One region of the Exiguobacterium sp. SH31 genome, then DNA from elsewhere that is predicted to be linked to it. Evidence: predicted binding sites of a transcription regulator. Region 1 holds the regulator's gene; each other region holds the start of a gene.

Region 1 (3,161 bases):
GCTCGAGGAATTTCGTATAGTTCCCGACGAAGCGGCGGCTGCGGTTGCGTGACAGCTCGTAGACGACAGAGACGACGCGGTCGAGGAAGTAACGGTCGTGGGAGACGATGAGGACGGCACCTTTATAGCCGCTCAAATATTTCTCGAGCCAGCTGAGCGTCTCGATGTCCAAATGGTTCGTCGGCTCATCCAAGATGAGCAGGTCCGGGCTTTGCAGGAGCATCTTCGCTAAGGCAAGACGTGTCCGCTGTCCGCCTGAGAGCGTATCGATCCGACGTTCGAAGTCGTCCGGATAAAACCGCATCCCGTGCAAGATCGAGCGGATCGTCGCTTCGTACTGATAGCCGCCGCGGTCTTTGAACGTGTGTTGCTCCTCGTCATACGCCGCGAGCAGACGCTCGTAGGCGGCCGGGTCGTTCAAGATGCGCTCCGAGCCCATGTCTTGCTCCATCTGGCGGAGCGTCTTCTCTTGTTCGATCAAGTCGGTGAAGACGGTGAGCATCTCGTTCCACATCGTCTCGTTCGATTCTAATCCTGAGTCTTGGGCGAGATAGCCGATCGTCACGTCTTTTGGCTTCATGATGTCGCCCGAGTCATAGTTGTACTCGCCGGCGATGACTTTTAACAGTGTCGACTTGCCGGCGCCGTTGCGGCCGACGAGGGCGACGCGTTCGCCTTCTTGGATTTCTAGTTTGACATTCTCTAAAATCGGCTCGACGCCGAACGATTTGGATAAGTTGTTGACTTGCAGTAGGATCAAGTGAAAAAACCCCTTTCTCTCTGTTTAGTATACTTTATTTCTTCCCCTTTTCAGGTATATTCATTGAGTGCTTATGTGAATTCGTTTACAATCAAGGTGTATGAAATCAGATTCGTTTGAAACGCGTCGTAAAAAGGAGGCTCTTTCTGTTGAGTCAAAACGAACCAAAGATTCCGCAAGCGACAGCCAAACGGTTGCCACTATACTATCGGTTTATCCAAAGCCTACATTCGTCAGGGAAACAGCGTGTCTCTTCTGCTGAACTGAGCGAGGCGGTCAAGGTCGATTCGGCAACGATTCGCCGTGACTTCTCATACTTCGGTGCGCTCGGTAAAAAGGGATATGGCTATAACGTACAGTATCTGTTAGAATTTTTCCGTAAGACGCTGAATCAAGACGAGATCACGAACGTCGCCTTGGTCGGGGTCGGTCATCTCGGGACAGCGTTCGTCAACTATAACTTCCTTAAAAACAATAACACACATATCGTCGTCGGGTTCGACGCAGACGAGACAAAAGTCGGCACGACGATGTCAGGTGTCCCGATTCATCACGTCGATGAGATGGAACAGATCATGAAGCAAAACAAGATCGATGTCGCCATCCTCACGGTCCCGTCCGCTTACGCGCAACCGGTCGCCGATGATTTGGTCCGCTATGGCGTTCGAGGGATCTTGAACTTCACGCCGGCACGATTGACTGTACCGGACACGGTCCGCGTCCATCATATCGACTTGTCGATCGAACTCCAGTCGCTCATTTACTTTATGCAACACTATCCATCCGCTGAGGGGGTCCATCAATAATGGAATTTCTACAATCATCACTCGTCGTCGGTATGCCAGGTGGCGTCAGTATTTTCGTCATCGCCATCATCGCGCTCATCCTCTTCGGGCCGAAGAAATTGCCAGAGTTCGGCCGGGCAGCAGGGCAGACGCTCCGTGAGTTCAAAAATGCCACGAACGGTATGATGAAAGAGCACGACGAGACCGACAAGAAAGAAATTGAGAAGAAAGAGCAGTAAGCCATGAGCCATCAACCTGATCAAGAACGGGCACTGTCCGATCACTTGACAGAGCTGCGGAGACGACTGATGCTGTCGGCATTTGTCGTCTTTGCCTTCTTTCTGATCGCTTTGCCGAGTGTCAAGTACGTGCTCGCCTATCTGCAGGCGGACCTCGTCGAACGAGGGCTCGAGCTGAACGCCTTTGGGGTCGCGGACCCGCTCATGATCTACTTGAACTTGGCGCTCGTCATCGGGCTCGTCGCATCGGGTCCATTTCTACTGTATCAACTGTGGGCGTTCGTCGCACCTGGTCTGCATCCGAATGAACGAAAATGGACGCTCGCCTATATCCCGGTCATCTTTATCTTGTTCCTCATCGGTCTCGCATTCGCCTACTATTGGTTGTTCCCGCTCGTCCTCGATATCTCGACGGACCTCGGGCAAGACCTCGGTCTGACACAGATCATCGGAGCGACGAACTATTTCACGTTCCTGTTGCAGCTGACGATCCCGTTCGGGCTGTTGTTCCAACTTCCGGTCGTGACGATGTTCTTGACACGCATCGGTGTCGTGACACCGTACTTCCTCTCGAAAATTCGGAAGTACGCTTACTTCGCCTTGTTCGTCATCGCGGCATTCATCACGCCGCCGGATTTGACGTCGCACCTCATGGTGTCGCTGCCGCTCTTCTTCCTATATGAGATCAGCTTATCGATCTCGCGCGTGACGTATCGCGGTGTGCTCCGACGTGAGAAAGAAGCGCAAGTGAAAGAACAGATGGATTTGATGAAACAGATGAATGAGAAATGAACACTACGTCATGAGACGGAGTGTTCTTTTTTTATAATTTAGGGCTATTCAATTTTGAAAAAACAACTTAAAATTAGTAATGTTAAATCAAAAATGGATTATTTTTGAAAGTTATGTATTCATAAACAGAAATGAGGAGAACGATGAACAAATGGTTATGGAGCATACTCGTTGTGCTCGTCATGGTGGCGGCGCCCGGATTAGATGTTCGGGCAGATAGTTATGCCAAGCCTGAAATTATTCCGGCGGGAGAAGTGGTAGGAAATAGTGAATATGTGTGGCGCTCGGGAGATCCTGAGACGCTCGTACATGTGAAGACCGGTGAAGTCTATACATTACCGATTCGAGTGTCTGCTGCTTATAATATTTATGCGATCGGGGATGGCCGATTTATGTTAAAAGGGTGGCCGGAGTGGGTGATGTGGGATATACGTACGAATGTAGCGACGACATTCCCAATCGAAGCAGGAAGTGAGAATCGACTCGTCTCAACGAATGTAACAACAGGAATGATGTTATGGGCTGATGACGAAAAGTATATCATCACATCGATGTCAGGTGATATTCGCGGATTGCTCACGAAAG
Region 2 (3,161 bases), on a different contig from region 1:
TTATCGAGTGCGAGCGCGAGCGGCCGAAACCGGGCCTCATCTTGGTCATCGCCACACGCATGCCTATCGAGTCTCACCTTGGCCGCGATTTGAAACGACAACGTCTCAAGTCGCTCCTCATCGACGAGCGCGTCGCCATATATATGGACATGAAGCTTCGCACGCCCGAGTCGTGCGAGTCGGAACGAGCTCATGACCGCCTCGATCTCGATCGCGACATGGTTCGCCCACGCCTTATCTGTCTTTATGTACAGGTGATAGAGGTCTCCAGCTTTCGTGTCGAACAATAGCAGCGCGCGCGAAGGCTCGAGTATCCCTTCGACCCGACCGCCCGCCTCGACCGCATGGTAAATGTCTTCCCAAAAACATCCCGGTTGCGTCAACTGAATCCCCTCCTTTCCTTCTGTCTTAATTGTAATCCAATTCGATCGTGACGACAAAAGTTGGCGCTTTCTGAATCTGTCCGGTGCCCGTGGCAACGCATCAAAAAACGTAGCCGGCATACACCGACTACGTCTATATCGCGAATATATTATAAGACAGGTTGCATCGTTTTCAACAACACGTCTGCCGAATGGAGCATCTTCTGTTTCTCTTCGTCTGACAACTCGATTTCGACGACTTGACGCACGCCTTGGCGGTTGATGATTGCCGGCACACCGATATGAATATCGTTCAAGCCGTACTCTCCATCCAAGTAGGCACCGACCGTGAGCAATGTGTTCTCGTTACGTAGCACTGCTTTGACGAGACGAAGCAAGCCGAGACCGATCGCATAGTACGTCGCGCCTTTACGTTCGATGATGTGATACGCAGCGTCACGAACGTTGACGTAGATGTCTTCAAGGTCTTCCCATGTATACTCGTCGTTCTCTTCGAGTAGCTGTTCGACCGATTTGCCGTAAATCCGGGCGTTACTCCATGCCGCGAACTCGGTGTCGCCATGCTCACCCATGATGTAAGCGTGGCAGTTGCGCGGATCGACGTTGAAGTAATCACCTAGCATGTAGCGGAGGCGTGACGTATCGAGTACAGTCCCTGATCCGAAGACGCGATGTTTCGGAAGACCCGAGTATTTCCAAGCCAAGTGTGTCATGATATCGACCGGGTTTGACGCGACGATGATAATACCGTCGAAGCCAGAGGCCATGATGTCAGTGATCATCGCTTTCATGATTTTCGCGTTTTTCTCAACGAGGTCGAGACGTGTCTCACCTGGTTTTTGAGGAGCGCCGGCCGTGATGACGACGATATCTGCAGCACCGCAGTCCGTGTAATCTCCAGCCCAGACGCGCATCGGTGACGAGGCGAACGAGACGCCGTGGTTCAAGTCCATCGCTTCGCCTTCTGCTTTCGCCTTGTTGATGTCGATGATGACGAGTTCTTCACATAGGCTCGCTGTCGTCAATTGATACGCGAAGCTTGCACCGACCGCTCCGGCCCCGACGAGAGCGACTCGTGTTACTTTTGCATGATTTAATGTTTCCATGTTGTTTTTCCACCCTTCAAACAATCTGTTTCATGTTTTTGTTTTGTCTGTTACACCTAGATTGTAACATCATTCACAAACAGTCAATACAAGAGAAACCGTTTTCAGTTTGGCAATATTGTGACAAAATTCACAATCGTTTGAAACATCCTCATTTTCTGTACTACCCTTATGCGAATGCAAGAAAACCAATAGCTGCCGCGGAGGCGATCGCCAAGAAATTGACGGCGTCGTTGCCGAGAAAGCGCCATCCAGATACATAGTCGGTCGCTTCGCCGTGATGCAGCTTTTTCTCCGTCAGTTTTTGGCACGTCCGACAGCGATACTTCCGTTGTACGGTCGCACCGAGCAACGTATCGACGACGCTGCCGCTCAGACCGAGCGCAATCAATAGAAATAGCGTGCCCATCGTTATATTTAAGAACGGGAGCGATGCCAAGACGATGGTCGTCGCACCGGCGACAGACATGAGCGTACCGAACGGTGACACCCCACCGCTCGTCCCCGGTTCAACTTCACGCAATGTCAAAATAGAGCGCGGTCGGCGCGATGCGAGAACGCCGAACTCGGACCCCCACGTGTCACTCGTCGCCGCCGCGATTGAAACGACGTAAGCGAATAGCCACGCCTCGTTCGAAGTCATCGCCATTCCGACGGCGGTGAGCATGGCGATCCCTCCGTTCGCAAGCACTTGCACGAAGTCACGCGGTCCGGATTTTTCGACGATGTCATCGACCGACGTTTTGTCGCGGGCGCGATATTTTGAAGCGAGCGAGGACGTCGAAAAGAACACACCGAGCAAGTACAGCCCGAACCAGCCAAAACCAAACCCGATGACCGTCCCTGTCACGATCGTCAAGATCGCCCCAGAGAACGTCAACGACCGGAGACGATATCCGGCCAGTGCAACTAGACAAGTTACGAGGACGATTGAGAGCATCGAATCATTTCCCTTTCTGTCACGATCAGTTCGACAGGTATGTCGTGTGGTTCGATCGGTATTTCGTCGAGCACTTGTACGTCGTAGGCGAGCGCGATTGTCGCACCGCGATATGTCGCTAAGAAACGGTCGTAATAACCCCCGCCCCAACCGATCCGATATCCAGAACGGTCAAAGACACGGCCTGGGACGATACAGACATCGATGTCGAGGTCGGTTTCCGCGGTCGTCGGCTCGAGAATACCCATTACCCCCGGCTCGAGGTCGCTGAACGTCCTGATTTCGTGGAACGTGAGCCCCTGTTTCGTTACTTTCGGCACCAACACCGATTTTCCTGCTTTTAAAGCTGTATCGATGAGCGGACGCGTATTCACTTCAAGGTCGAGTGACAGTGTGAGTGCGACCGTATACGCTTGTTGCCACTCAGGGAGCGACGCCACGGTATGTAGGATCGCTTCATCACGCCCGTCACGATCGGTGAGCACGCGAATATTCACATGAACCGCTTTTCGGAGCTCTTGTTTAGCTGTCATTTGTTATTCCTCCTATCGAAAAAAAAGGCCGCCACATGAGTGACGGCCGGTCTCAATTATTTCACTTCGCGGTAAAGCGTGTGACGACGGAGACGTGGGTTGTATTTGCGCAATTCGAGGCGCTCTGGGTTGTTACGTTTGTTTTTCTTCGTGATGTACGTGCGATCGCCTGTTTCTGTGCAAGCTAGTGTGATTTTAA
Region 3 (3,161 bases), on a different contig from region 1:
TCGGTTCTTTCAAGAACGGGGCAGCCCATGCTTGAAGCGTGTCCGTCAATGTCGCCGAGACGAGTGAGATTTGATGCTCGTGCGCCGTATGGTTGATGATGCGCTCGGCCGCTTCCGTCAATCCGCTGTCGATGATTTGATCGGCTTCATCGAGCACGATCGTATGCGTTTCGTGCAGTTTGAGTTTTTTCTTCTCGATCAATTCAACGAGACGTCCTGGTGTCCCGACGATCAAATGCGGTTTTTTCTTCAAGCGATCGATTTGGCGCTTCAGTTCGACGCCGCCGATGAACGAGGCGATCCGGACGTCACCTTTTTCGGTGAAACGTTGCGCCACCGTTTGGATCTGCATGACGAGTTCGCGCGTCGGTGCGACGATGACGACTTGGATCCGGTCGTTCGAGGCATCGATTTTTTCAATAGCGGGTAAAAGATAAGCGAGTGTCTTACCTGTTCCTGTCGGCGCTTCAATCGTGACGTCTTTTCCTTCTAAAAGGGGCGGGAACGCTTCCGCTTGGACCGGCATCGGTTCGTTAAAGCCAAGGCGTTCCCAGGCTTCGTTAATGAATGGTTTTGTAAAGTTCATATCAGTTCTCCTTATCGTTGGGCAAAAACAAAGGAAGCATAAGCGCTCCCTGGTTCAAATATAGCGAACATGTTCAGTGTCTTGGTCAATTGATGAACGGAGCGTCTGTGTGTACACTTGTCCGTCCTCGACGAGTTTGATGTGCACGTCGATGTGCTCAGGCGAGGCTTCGACACCTTCGACCGTGAAGCCTTGATACACGCGGTATTCCAATTCTTTAAGCAATTTTGAATAGGCGTTTAGTTCTGGATACGTCGTCGCGACGTCGATTGGGCGCGACACGAGTGCGACCATTAAATGGTCACGGAAATCAATGAAATCTTCATTCTCGATATCGTCATCAAAGCGAATCCAAAAGCCTTTTTCTTCAAATTCTGTGATAAATCCGTCGCGCTTGTCTCCAGCCTCTTCGACTTTAAGGGAGATGCGGTCACCGGCTTTTAAGTTATGCTCGGCTGTTAATGGTTCATACGTCATGGGAAGAACCCCTTCCTCTTCTACAATGTTCTGCTTCCATTGTGCTCGATATAAGGCAAAAATTCAAGTTCTATCCCGAACCTGTGAGTTAAGTCACTACAAAAACTGTATGATTTTTCACAACTCTTTAAAGATAATACAGGATTAACAAGAACGTGAACGGACAGGGATTCGTCTGTTTCTATGTAAGTTAAAAAATGACTATAACAGATAAAATAGCGCTTACAAAAACGGCATAACACCAATGTTCATGAGATTGTTACAACTTTCACAAGAATGTAAAACATATTGTTCACGTTTTCACGTACACTCATATTATAAGGAATCAGGCAGTTATCTCAACTATGAGGAGTGACCATAATGGCAACTGAAATTAAATCAGCCTGGTCAGGATTTGTTCCTGGACAGTGGACGAACGAAGTGAATGTCGGTGAATTTATCCGCTTGAACCGCCACGAGTATACAGGGGATGACCGTTTCTTAGTCGGACCGACAGAGGCGACGAATCGTCTTTGGGGACAAGTGATGGAATTGACGAAAGAAGAACGGGAACGCGGGGGCGTTTGGGATGTCGATCAAAACACGCCGTCGACAATCATCTCACACGGACCTGGGTACTTAAATAAAGACCTTGAAAAAGTCGTCGGTGTCCAAACGGACGAACCGTTCAAACGCTCGATTCATCCGAACGGCGGCATTCGCATGGTCGACGCCGCGCTCGAGTCATACGGCTTCGAACCAAATCCTGAAATCACAAAAATCTATTCAGACATTCGTAAAACACACAACCAAGGTGTTTTCGATGCCTACACACCAGAGATGCGGGCAGCACGTAAGTCAGGGATCATCACAGGTCTCCCAGACGCATACGGACGTGGTCGGATCATCGGTGACTACCGTCGCGTTGCCTTGTACGGTTTAGACTTCTTGATTGCCGAGCGTAAAAAAGATTTGGCGAACAATGGCGGTTTCCTCTCGGAAGCAGACATTCGGACGCGGGAAGAGATGTCTGAACAGCTTCGTGCCCTTCAAGAATTGAAACAACTCGGCGCTGCTTACGGATTCGACCTCGGTCGCCCGGCTGAAACGACGCAAGAAGCCTATCAATGGGTATATCTCGCTTACCTTGCAGCTGTCAAAGAACAAAACGGTGCGGCGATGTCTCTCGGACGCGTATCGACATTCCTTGACGTGTACGCTGAGCGTGACATGGCGGCGGGCCGTTTGACAGAGTCAGACGTCCAAGAAATCGTCGATCACTTCATCATGAAACTCCGCATCGTCAAATTCTTGCGGACGCCTGACTATAACGAATTGTTCTCTGGAGATCCAACGTGGGTCACGGAATCAATCGGTGGGATGAGTGAGGATGGCCGTTCGAACGTCACGAAGAGCTCGTTCCGTTTCCTTCACTCGCTCACAAACCTCGGCCCGGCACCAGAACCGAACTTGACGGTACTTTGGTCGACGAAATTACCGGAAGGATTCAAACAATATTGCGCGAAGATGTCAATTGAGACGTCAGCAATCCAATATGAGAACGACGACCTCATGCTTCCAGAGTTTGGTGACGATTACGGCATCGCCTGCTGTGTGTCACCGATGAAGATCGGCAAACAGATGCAGTTCTTCGGGGCCCGTGCCAATATGGCGAAAGCACTCCTCTACAGCATGAACGGTGGACGCGATGAGAAAAGCGGCGATCAAATCGCTCCGGCTTGGGACATGAACACAGAAGACGTCCTCACGTACGACAAAGTGTACGCTGACTTCGACCGGACGCTCGACTGGCTCGCGGAGCTTTACGTCAACACACTCAACGTCATTCACTTCATGCATGATAAATATGCGTACGAACGGATTGAAATGGCGCTCCACGACCCTGAAATCTTACGGACGATGGCTTGTGGTATCGCTGGCCTTTCGGTGACGGCGGACAGCTTGTCAGCAATCAAATATGCGACGGTCAAACCGGTCCGAAATGAATTCGGCATCGCTGTCGACTTTGAAACAGAAGGCGACTTCCCGAAATTCGGGAACAACGATGACCGTGTCGACGCGATCGCTGTCGAACTCGTAGAATCGTTCATGGAAAAAG
Region 4 (3,161 bases), on a different contig from region 1:
CGGGAAAATCGGCGTCTCCCCGTTACCTAATCCTCGCTCTGTCGCTTTTAACAACTCGCGGATAAACACCCGTCCCCACCGACTCGTGTCGGTGCCGTAGTTGATCGACACGAACGGAACTTGACCGCCGCCGCGCGAGTGCATCGAGTTGGCGTTATGGATAAACGCCTCGCACGCCTGGTACGTCGCCGATACGGTTTCTGCTTCAGCAATCTGTTGTTGTTGTTCCGCCGTCAGCTCAATCGGTAGTCCGTTCAGCCGCTCGAGTTGACGTTCATACGTCTTCTCGACGTAAGGAGCGAGATCGACGTCAAACATCGGGAACGCCTGTCCCCCGTGTTGCATGTTCTGATTCGCTTGAAGAATGATCGAGGCGAGCGCCATCGCTGAACGAATGTCCTGCGGGGGACGAATCGTCCCGTGTCCGGTGTGGAACCCGTTCGCGAGTAACTCTCCGAGCGGGATTTGACAACACGTCGTCGATCCGGTCACATAGTAATCGGCGTCATGCACATATAAGTAATTATCACGGATCGCTAGACGTGACCGTTCCGACAATAGATACGTGGTCGATAATTGTTTTGACACTTCTGAAGATAAGCGCGCTAGTTTGCCGAGTGGCGACTTCCCGTCGACGTTGGCGTTCTCTTGGATCAAATCTTGATCTGGTAGCACACAGACATCATTATAAAGCTGGAGCATGTTCACTCCGCATCACCTCGCTATATATTGATTATTTAACTTCTGATAACCGATAAAAATTCTATATATAGATTATGTCACGTTTTATCGATTTGAGGCACGTCGATATTGTGACAGTTGCAACCGATCCCGAACGTAAAAAAACAGCCGAATCCCTGACGTGGGCTCGACTGTGCGTTTCGTGATGTATGTCATACTTCTTTGGCTGGCTTGACGATTTTCAGTTCGACTTCTTCTTCCTCAGACTCTTGTGCTTCACGCAATCCTTTAGCGTTCAACCATGTATAGATCGCGCCCATGAATAACGCGCCTCCGATAATGTTTCCGAACGTAGCCGGAATCAAGTTGTGGATGGCTCCAGCAAAGCTGATTGCTTCTGGATGCGGAACAACGAGTGTGAGTGCGAACAAGACGAAGTTGGCGATGACGTGATCAAACCCTGAAGCGAAGAAGACGGCCACTAGGAAGATCATCGAGAAGATTTGGGCAAATTCATTTTTCATCTGTTTCGGCAAGAAGATAGCGAGACAGACCATCCAGTTACAGAAGATCGCTCTAAAAAAGATTTCGACTGTCGTATGATGCATCTTGCTCTCGACGACGGCAAATAACCAGTTGTTCATGCCGAGCTCTTGAATGACTCCAGTCGGCGCAAGCAATAAAGCGAAAAGAATGCCGCCGAGCGCGTTCCCGACGAAGCAAAGCAACCAGACGAGCATCGTATCACTCAGCGTCGTATAGCCACGCATCGTTGAAGTCGTAAAATACATCGTATTCCCGGTAAATAGTTCAGCGCCTCCGTAGATGATCATGACGAGCGCGATCCCGAAAGAGAATCCCCCGATGAGCGTCGTAAATGGTGAATCTACAAGATACATGCCGTTGACGACTTTTAATGTGAAGATTGATGCGAACCCGATAAAAATCCCCGCGAGCATTGCCCGTAAAAAATATTCCATCGGCCGATAGTGAATCATCGCTGAGGAAGCCTGTGCTTTCTTCCGTAATGATTCGAGTGCATGGATTTCCATTGATGCCATGTCACAAACCCTTCTTTCTGTTTAAATGAACCATATAATAAGAACAAACATGTGAAATCATTAACAATATAAGCCCGGAGCGACATTTTTGCAACTGCCCATTCGAACTGTTGACACACTTTTCACATCGTAATCGGTTACATTTGTCGGATTTGTGACTAAAAAAAGCGACCCTTCGTAAAGGGCCGCATGAAACCAATTATGCTTTCTCAGAAGAATCTGTCGTCTCATCAGTCGATTTTTCTGGAGCTGAAGCTTCTTCACTTTCAGTTTCCTCTTCTTCGACTGCTACCGGCTCGTTCACTGATGCGATTTGAAGATCGCCTTCAGATAAAATTTCATAATCCTTATTCTCCGGAATGTCAGCAACTGTGAGTGAGTCACCGATCCCTAGCTCACTAACGTCGAGCTCGATTCGCTCTGGGATGTTAGCAGGTGTTGCCGAAACAGTGACTTTATAGAGTGCTTGCGACAAGAAGCCGCCTTCTTTGACACCTTTCGCGTCGCCGACGAGTGTGACGTCTGCTTCAACTTCAGTTGCCTCATCCATTTTGACTGCCATGAACTCGACGTGCTTGTATGTGCTCGTGAACGGGTCAACTTCCGTCCCGTGAACGAGTGTGTTTACTTTCTTGCCGTCGATGTTAAGTTCGATCAAGGCGTTGTCACCGTGTTCACGGAGAATCTTGCGCAATGCCATTTCTTCAAACGCGACTGGTGTGCTTTCGACTTTGTAGCCGTAAACGACACCAAGTACTTTTCCTTCTTTACGCAAGTTTGTTCGAACCGAACGTGGTCGTAATTCTCGTGTCGTTACTTTAAGCGTGTCTGTCATAATCATTTCCCCCTACTGGTTTATGAATCATGTCTACATCTTGAGGGTGAGGCAGTGTGAACTCCACCTCTCAACCTCGATGCGTTTGACGACATGTGTATATTGTTCCCATACCTAAGCATCCATAAACGTTACAGTCGGTTAAAATAAGATTACAACGTTTGTCACATGACACGTTTGAACAACTTCTCGAGTTCATACGTACTCCACTTCACTAAAATCGGACGTCCATGCGGACACGTATACGGGGACGTCGTCTCGCCAAGGTCGCGGATCAACTGTCGCATCATCTCGAGGTTTAACGGATGGTTCGCTTTGATCGATCGTTTGCACGCCATCAGAATCGACGCCTCTTCGCGATATTTAGCGATATCGATTGATCGGTCCCGAATTGCCATCTCGATCAAATCACGGACTGTCCCTTCGAGATCGTGCTGCGGATACCATGTCGGGATTTCCCGGACGAGAAACGTATTGCCTCCGAACGCCTCTAAATCGAGTCCCGCTTCTTTAAGAAGCGGGAGGACTTCTTCGATCGCAAGCGTCTCTTGTTGGGTGAACTCGAGCGTGAGTGGCAACAGCAA

What was found. The regulator Rex, encoded in region 1, represses fermentation and respiration genes when NADH is low (regulators of the CRP and FNR family bind a similar motif). The targets are predictions, from matches to a motif close to TTGTGAAATATTTCACAA.
Region 2: the regulator Rex is predicted to act here: its motif matches at 1,608-1,625, upstream of A6395_RS02490 (L-lactate dehydrogenase).
Region 3: the regulator Rex is predicted to act here: its motif matches at 1,320-1,337, upstream of pflB (formate C-acetyltransferase).
Region 4: the regulator Rex is predicted to act here: its motif matches at 1,792-1,809, upstream of A6395_RS00275 (formate/nitrite transporter family protein).

Annotation. Positions count from the first base shown of each region.
Region 1 covers NZ_LYTG01000075.1:9,013-12,173, reverse strand. The annotation lists gene A6395_RS10765 (ABC-F family ATP-binding cassette domain-containing protein) at 1-760, opposite strand, end outside; gene A6395_RS10760 (redox-sensing transcriptional repressor Rex) at 910-1,566, shown strand; gene A6395_RS10755 (twin-arginine translocase TatA/TatE family subunit) at 1,566-1,784, shown strand; gene tatC (twin-arginine translocase subunit TatC) at 1,788-2,576, shown strand; gene A6395_RS10745 (hypothetical protein) at 2,720-3,161, shown strand, end outside.
Region 2 covers NZ_LYTG01000015.1:6,157-9,317, forward strand. The annotation lists gene A6395_RS02485 (rhomboid family intramembrane serine protease) at 1-383, opposite strand, end outside; gene A6395_RS02490 (L-lactate dehydrogenase) at 533-1,489, opposite strand; gene A6395_RS02495 (DUF92 domain-containing protein) at 1,659-2,429, opposite strand; gene A6395_RS02500 (5-formyltetrahydrofolate cyclo-ligase) at 2,408-2,962, opposite strand; gene rpmG (50S ribosomal protein L33) at 3,019-3,161, opposite strand, start outside.
Region 3 covers NZ_LYTG01000083.1:24,629-27,789, forward strand. The annotation lists gene A6395_RS11580 (DEAD/DEAH box helicase) at 1-586, opposite strand, end outside; gene A6395_RS11585 (hypothetical protein) at 641-1,063, opposite strand; gene pflB (formate C-acetyltransferase) at 1,424-3,161, shown strand, end outside.
Region 4 covers NZ_LYTG01000001.1:48,550-51,710, reverse strand. The annotation lists gene A6395_RS00280 (anaerobic ribonucleoside triphosphate reductase) at 1-702, opposite strand, end outside; gene A6395_RS00275 (formate/nitrite transporter family protein) at 894-1,733, opposite strand; gene A6395_RS00270 (50S ribosomal protein L25/general stress protein Ctc) at 1,942-2,577, opposite strand; gene mutL (DNA mismatch repair endonuclease MutL) at 2,742-3,161, opposite strand, start outside.